Regions from separate parts of the Cobetia sp. SIMBA_158 genome, predicted to be linked through region 2. Evidence: predicted binding sites of a transcription regulator. Region 2 holds the regulator's gene; each other region holds the start of a gene.
What was found. Region 2 encodes LexA, which represses DNA repair genes until DNA is damaged. Its sites were predicted from a motif close to TACTGTNTANNTANACAGTA; they were not measured.
Positions count from the first base shown of each region.

Region 1: the regulator LexA is predicted to act here: its motif matches at 1,142-1,161, upstream of ruvC (crossover junction endodeoxyribonuclease RuvC).
Region 3: the regulator LexA is predicted to act here: its motif matches at 654-673, upstream of R2R70_RS16220 (LexA family protein).

Region 1 covers NZ_JAWJYL010000003.1:215,211-217,478, reverse strand. Annotated here, with positions in the region: gene aspS (aspartate--tRNA ligase) at 1-939, shown strand, start outside; gene ruvC (crossover junction endodeoxyribonuclease RuvC) at 1,220-1,798, shown strand; gene ruvA (Holliday junction branch migration protein RuvA) at 2,111-2,268, shown strand, end outside.
Region 2 covers NZ_JAWJYL010000001.1:239,723-241,990, forward strand. Annotated here, with positions in the region: gene R2R70_RS01045 (DUF6586 family protein) at 1-288, shown strand, start outside; gene R2R70_RS01050 (hypothetical protein) at 541-780, shown strand; gene lexA (transcriptional repressor LexA) at 927-1,556, opposite strand; gene R2R70_RS01060 (TetR/AcrR family transcriptional regulator) at 2,109-2,268, shown strand, end outside.
Region 3 covers NZ_JAWJYL010000013.1:64,235-66,502, reverse strand. Annotated here, with positions in the region: gene ccmA (cytochrome c biogenesis heme-transporting ATPase CcmA) at 1-384, opposite strand, end outside; gene R2R70_RS16220 (LexA family protein) at 860-1,336, shown strand; gene R2R70_RS16215 (IMPACT family protein) at 1,363-1,989, shown strand; gene R2R70_RS16210 (FMN-dependent NADH-azoreductase) at 2,100-2,268, opposite strand, start outside.

The DNA of each region.
Region 1 (2,268 bases), on a different contig from region 2:
GACAAGCCGGACCTGCGCATTCCGCTGGAACTGGTCGATGTCGATGACCTGATGAGCGGCGTGGACTTCAAGGTCTTCTCCGGTCCGGCCAAGGACGACAAGGGCCGTGTCGCCGCACTGCGTGTGCCGGGCGGTGCCAGCCTGTCACGCAAGGAAATCGACGCCTACACCAAGTTCGTCGGCATCTACGGTGCCAAGGGCCTGGCGTGGATCAAGGTCAACGAACGTGCCAAGGGCGTCGAGGGTCTGCAGTCGCCGATCGTCAAGTTCATGGAAGACGTCGTGGATGAAGTGCTGGACCGCTGTGGCGCCGTCGATGGCGATATCGTGTTCTTCGGTGCTGACAAGGCCAACATCGTGGCCGAGGCCATCGGTGCGCTGCGCGTCAAGCTGGGTGAAGACCTCAACCTCTACACCCGCGAGTGGGCGCCACTGTGGGTCGTCGACTTCCCGATGTTCGAAGCCGACGCCAACGGCCGCCTGAGCGCGCTGCACCACCCGTTCACCGCGCCGTCCTGCACGCCGGAAGAGCTCAAGGCCAACCCGGAAGCGGCACTGTCTCGCGCCTACGACATGGTCATCAACGGCACCGAGCTGGGTGGCGGCTCCATCCGTATCCACGATCAGGCCATGCAGCGTACCGTGTTCGAAGTGCTGGGCATCGGTGAAGAAGAAGCGGAAGAGAAGTTCGGCTTCCTGCTCGACGCCCTGAAGTTCGGCGCGCCGCCCCATGGTGGTCTGGCCTTCGGTCTCGACCGTCTGGTGATGCTGATGACCGGCGCCAAGACCATTCGTGAAGTGATTGCCTTCCCGAAAACCCAGAGCGCCGGCTGCATGATGACCGACGCCCCGGGCGTGGTCAGCGGTGAGCAGCTCAAGGAGCTGAACATCCGTCTGCGTCAGAAGGTCAAGGTCGAAGACGAAAGCGGTCAGGCCTGATTCAGCGGCGCATGACCGAGAGAGTGACTGGTGGGGCCGTCTGGACTGATTCGATCAGACAAGGGCGGTCCCGCAGTGGCAGGTTTGCCCCTGTGGCTTGGTAGGCGAGGGGGCGAGCAAGCCCGACAAGGCGGTGCGAGACTGTTTGCTGGCGTTCACGTCAGGCAATGTCAGTGTCGCACCGCCTTTTTTGTGGCATGGTGGCTGGTTATATACACAGTAAGAGCGATGGCGCGATGACGACAGCGAAGGTGGAAAGTGTGAGAGACGAGGCGGCAGCATGATCATTCTTGGCATCGACCCGGGCTCACGTCTGACCGGGTATGGGGTATTGGATGTCTCTGCGGCTCAGCCTCGCTATGTGGACAGTGGCTGCATTCGCATGTCACAGGTCAGTCTGGATCAGCGCCTGGCGCAGATCTATGCCGGTATCAGCGAGGTGATCGCCCTGCATCGTCCCGCGGAATTCGCCATCGAGCAGGTCTTCATGTCCAAGAACGCCGATTCGGCGCTCAAGCTGGGCCAGGCGCGCGGGGCTGCCATCGTGTGTGCGGCCAATCACGGCTTGCCGGTATTCGAATACGGGCCGCGGCAGATCAAGCAGGCCGTGACCGGTACCGGTGCCGCCGAGAAGTCTCAGGTGCAGCATATGGTCACGCATACGCTTAAGCTCTCCGCCACGCCGCAGGCCGATGCCGCCGATGCGCTGGCCATCGCCTTGACGCATTGTTTCGCGCGTCGACGCTTGACGCCCGGCAATGACCAGCTGGAAGCCTTGGGGTTGGGGAATACCAGTCGACGCAAGGGAACCCGTGTACGGCGTAGCAGCAGTTGGCGAGACTTCGAACCCGACGTCTGACATGCCGCTGAGCGACAAATGCGGTATTGTGCTCAATTAATAGCGATTTTTCAGTCACTTGTAGAGTGTCTGCCGAGCCTGGCAGCAGTCGATTGCGTGATGCGCCAAGCCGCGTGGCATCAGGCTTCGTGCCATCACCCAAGGTATGACTGTCAGAAAGATGCGACAAATTCGTCGTGACACTGGGACATGCCGCCTACGCTTCATCTTTGGTAGGCTTGCCCGCATTGTAACAATCCGTGCAGAGAATCGGGTCTGCGAGCAGTACGATCCCACCGAACACGTTCTCTGCCGAGCAAGGACAGCCGCAACATGATTGGACGACTGACCGGGACATTGCTGGAAAAACAACCGCCGCAGCTGGTGCTTGATGTACAGGGTGTCGGTTATGAACTGGAAGCTTCGATGAACACCCTGTTGGGCTTGCCGGCCGTGGGTGAACATTGCCAGCTTTACACCCACCTGGTGGT
Region 2 (2,268 bases):
GGTAGCTGGCGCGAGCGCCTGGCGTCGCCGCCGACGCCCATCGCCGAGGTCGAGCAGCTGCGCAGCCTGCTGGAGCGCCCCGACAGCTGGTTGTCTGAGCTGGTCGCGGATGTGACCCGCCTGCATGAAGAGGGCGGCGTCGCGCGCCGCGAGGAATCGCGTTCGCGTGGTGATGGTCTGATCATCGCGGCAGCCTCGAGCGCCTCGCTGGCCGAGCGTCTCAGCGCCGCCATCACGGCATTCAAGGCGCTGCTGCCGCAGCTGCGTGAGTCGAGTGTCGAGTGGTAGGTCAAGGCGTTGATCTGGTGCTGCACGCTGGTGATGACTGGCGCATGGCAATCGGGTGACGTTTCGCCTTCACGGGTGCTAGACTGATCGCATTGTGGCAAGCCCTGCATTCTCCGGTACGACCATGGCTCTGGCTGTGGTCGTACTTTTTTCTGCGTCGCTGATGGCAACGCGGTGCCGGGCTTGCCAGCCGTCGCGCTGACGATTACAACGACGCCGGTATCTCGCGAGATGCCGTGCAGGAGGAATGACGTGTCCGATCCCGCCGTACTTGAAATTGTGCAAATGGAAGATGGTGAAGTGATTCTGCGCGCCGCGGAAAGCGAAGGTGAGCCGCTGCTCAGCATTCGCATTTCGGACGAGGCCGCTGATCTGCTGCGTGACAATCGTTTCGAGGTCGCGCGTGAGATGATCGACCACGCCATCACCCGGACTCGCCTTTGGGATGGCGAAGAAGACGAGGACGAGCAGTCAGAAGGCATCGTGCACTGATCCATCGCTCGCGCTTCGCGCACAAAAAAACCCGCCTCGAGGCGGGTTTTTTTGTGCAATGCGTGCGGCTTTTCTGTTGCTCAGAGCTCTGCGAGAAAGGTACTGCTGGGCAAAGCTCGTTGCTCAAAGCGCTGCTGGTCAAGGCCTCAGTGCAGGCCACCATCGCGGATGACGCCCACCCCGAGACCCTCGATCTCCAGGCTGTCCGTGCGCAGGTCGACCTTGATCGGCGAGAAGTCCTCGTTCTCGGCTTCCAGCCACACGTAATGCCCGTCACGGCGGAAGCGCTTGACGGTGACCTCATCCCCCAGACGTGCCACCACGATCTGGCCGTCACGCACGCTGGTGGTGCGGTGCACGGCCAGCAGGTCACCTTCCAGAATCCCCACGTCCTTCATCGACACGCCGCGCACACGCAGCAGGTAGTCGGCAGCCGGCGAGAAGTAGTCGCTCGGTAGCGGGCAGTGACGGTCGATATGCTCGCTGGCAAGAATCGGACTGCCGGCGGCCACTTCCCCGATCACCGGCAGACCATCGTTGGCGCTGTCGTCGACGTCAGCCAGCGACGGCACGCGAATGCCACGTGAGGTGCCCGGCACCATCTCGATGGCGCCCTTGCGCTTGAGGGCACGCAGATGCTCCTCGGCGGCATTCGGCGAGCGGAAGCCCAGCGCCTGGGCGATTTCGGCCCGCGTCGGCGGGTAGCCAGAGGACTTGATGGTCTTGATGATGAAGTCGAAGACATCCTGCTGGCGCGGAGTAAGCGGCTGGGTCATGGCATTGCCTTTGGCCTGGGCGGCATCTTGAGCTGACGGCACGGGGTGTGCATCCATACAACTGTCATTGTATCCAGTCATGGCGGTCATGCAAGGCATTGTGGCTTGCGTGGTGGCCTCAAAGGGCAGGTAGTCGCCGGGATATCGCTGTCTGGCGACTTTTCCTGTCGATATCCGAGACATTCTTTCTTTAAGGGAATGTCTGGAGGTGAATGTCTGGAGGTGAATGTCTGGAGATGAACCCGGCCTGGCTCTGGCGGGGTGGTCAGTTTCCGAGCATGACGAGTCCTTGAATCGGGATGGTCAGCGCTGAGGGAATATCAGGCTTGGCTAAACCTCTGGCGTTTGAAACGCGAGAGAATTGTCAGTCATGGCATGGCGCGCTAGAATCAAAGTGTTTCAAACGAATGTTCGCCGATGGTAGTGCTCACGGGTACCATGATCGAACGCGCCTTGCGGTGAACCTGCACCACCTCATGAGAGAGTCGCCGCGCGGGGCTTGCGCCGTGACCTACGACTCCAGTCCTTTTCTACCTGACAAGGGTTCCGCCCATGGCCCAGACCGATACCGTTACCCGCATCCTCGATACTGCCGAGGTGCTGTTCGCCGAGCGCGGCTTCGCCGAGACCTCACTGCGCAACATCACCAGCAAGGCCAAGGTCAATCTGGCGGCGGTGAACTACCACTTCGGCTCCAAGAAATCGCTGATCC
Region 3 (2,268 bases), on a different contig from region 2:
GCGGCGGGCCTCTGCCTTCGCCTGCGGTTGACCGCCAAGCGCCTGATACCAGGCAAGGTTTTCCAATGCGGTAAGGGTGCCCTTGATGCCGGGCTGGTGACCCAGATAGAGCAGTGAGCCCAGAAAGTCGTCACGCACCCGCGAGGTGGGCTGGCCGCGCCACAGCACCTCGCCCTCGTAGTCATGGAACTGACCGGACAGAATCTTGAGCAGGGTCGTCTTGCCACTGCCATTGGGGCCCTCGACCTGCAGGATCTCTCCCGCATGCAGCGAAAGATCCAGCCCCTCGAACAGCCACCGCTCATCACGCTCACAGCCGAGCGCCACGACCGCCAACAGAGGCGGCGCGCTACAGACTTCATCGCTGGCAGACTGGCTGGGCATCCCGGATTCTCGCGGCTGAGCCGTCGCGGAGTGCGACATCAAGGGCTGACCCCGTGGGGTCACTGCGAGCCATTCTACGAGCTGAGGTCGACACTGACCACCGAGCAGCCGATCGCCTGACCTCGCAGCCCCGCCATGACGGGCAGTCAAGCACTCGAGAAATATATCAGCGACATGTGGTGCACATTCATACGACACACTTTCGCTGGATTGGCGCCAGTCGATCCGCTCACCTCTTGCCACTTCGCGAGAGCTTGCTATGATGCAGACACTGTATACAAAAACAGTATCCATACAGTACCTTCATCACACGCCTGCCGAGTGCAGGCACAGACTGATCGGGTCGGCTCAACGCGTTGCCAGCATGTTCGCGGAGCCTAGCAGGCGACAGATGAACTCAGCCTGACGACCCTCCACGCTGCACCGCAGGCCGACGCACCATCCGCGCCGACCGCACGGCATCAGGGGATAGCTCATGTCACGTCTTCACGCTCCGCACTACCTTCAGCGTCTTCACAACCTGCCGCTCAATGACCAGGCCTGGCAGGAAATCACCGCCAGCGACATGATGGATATCCCGCTGCTCGGCAACATCACCGCCGGCATGCCCATCGAAGCCATCGCCGACTGCGGTACGGTTGCCGTGCCGACGCGCATGGTGCGCCGCAATACCTACGCCTTGCGCGTGCGCGGCCATTCGATGATCAACTGCAATATCCATGATGGCGACATCATCATCATCGAACGCAGCGAAAGCGCCGAGAATGGCGAGACCGCCGTGGTGATGATCAATCAGCAGGAAGTGACGCTGAAGAAGCTGTATATCGAGAAGACCGGCGTGCGCCTGCAACCGGCCAACGACAGCATGGCCCCCATCTATCTCAAGAATGCCGATATCGAAGTGCTGGGCATGGTGATGGGCGTGGTGCGCGGCAATGCCGTCACTCACTGAGGGCGACGCTTTGGTAAGATGGTGCCATGACCTATCTGATACCGGCACTGGCGCCCGAGGCGCACCATGAACACAGCATCGAGATCGAGAAGAGCCGCTTCATCGCCTGGCTGGCCCATGCCCCGACGCCAGAAGGCATGACGCGGCTGCTGGCTCAGGCGCATCTCGCCCACCCCAACGCACGCCATCACTGCACGGCGTTCATCGCTGGGGCACCCAATGAGCAGAATGCCATCGGCTTCTCCGATGATGGCGAGCCGGGCGGCACTGCTGGCAGGCCGATGTATCAGGTGCTCGAAGGCAGTGGCGTCGGCCAGGTGGCCTGCGTGGTGATCCGCTACTTCGGCGGCATCAAGCTGGGCACCGGCGGCCTGGCGCGGGCATACAGCCGCGCGGTGCTCGAGGCGCTCGAGCACCTGCCCACCACGACCTTCACGCCGCGCACGCCCAGGCGTCTGAAAGTCGGCTTCGCCCATGAGGCCGATGTTCGCCACTGGTTGAGCGGCTACGATGTGCCGGTGGATGCCAGCGAATATGGTGCCGATGGCGTGGTGTTGACGGCGGGCTGGCCGCAAGGCGGCACCCAGCCGCCGCTGGAAGAACTGCATGCGCGCCTCAAGGGAGCGCTGGAAGTGCTCGACTCCCGCGACTGATCTGCACCAGCGACTGACCGACGCCAGCGCCTCCCTTTGGTTCTCCACAAACACGAACGCCATCGCCGCCCGGACAAGGGGCGGCGATGGCGTTCGTGTTTTCACTTCTCTCAGCGGAACTGCAGGGCTTCCACCTGATTGGCGATGGCTGCCTTGGCCTCGGCCAGCGAGGCGGCCCTGGACTCATCGCCCATGCTGAGGCCTTCGGCATACACGAAGTGCTGATCCGTGATGCCCATCAGCCCGAGCATGGATTTCAGATGCGGTGTCTGGGAGTCC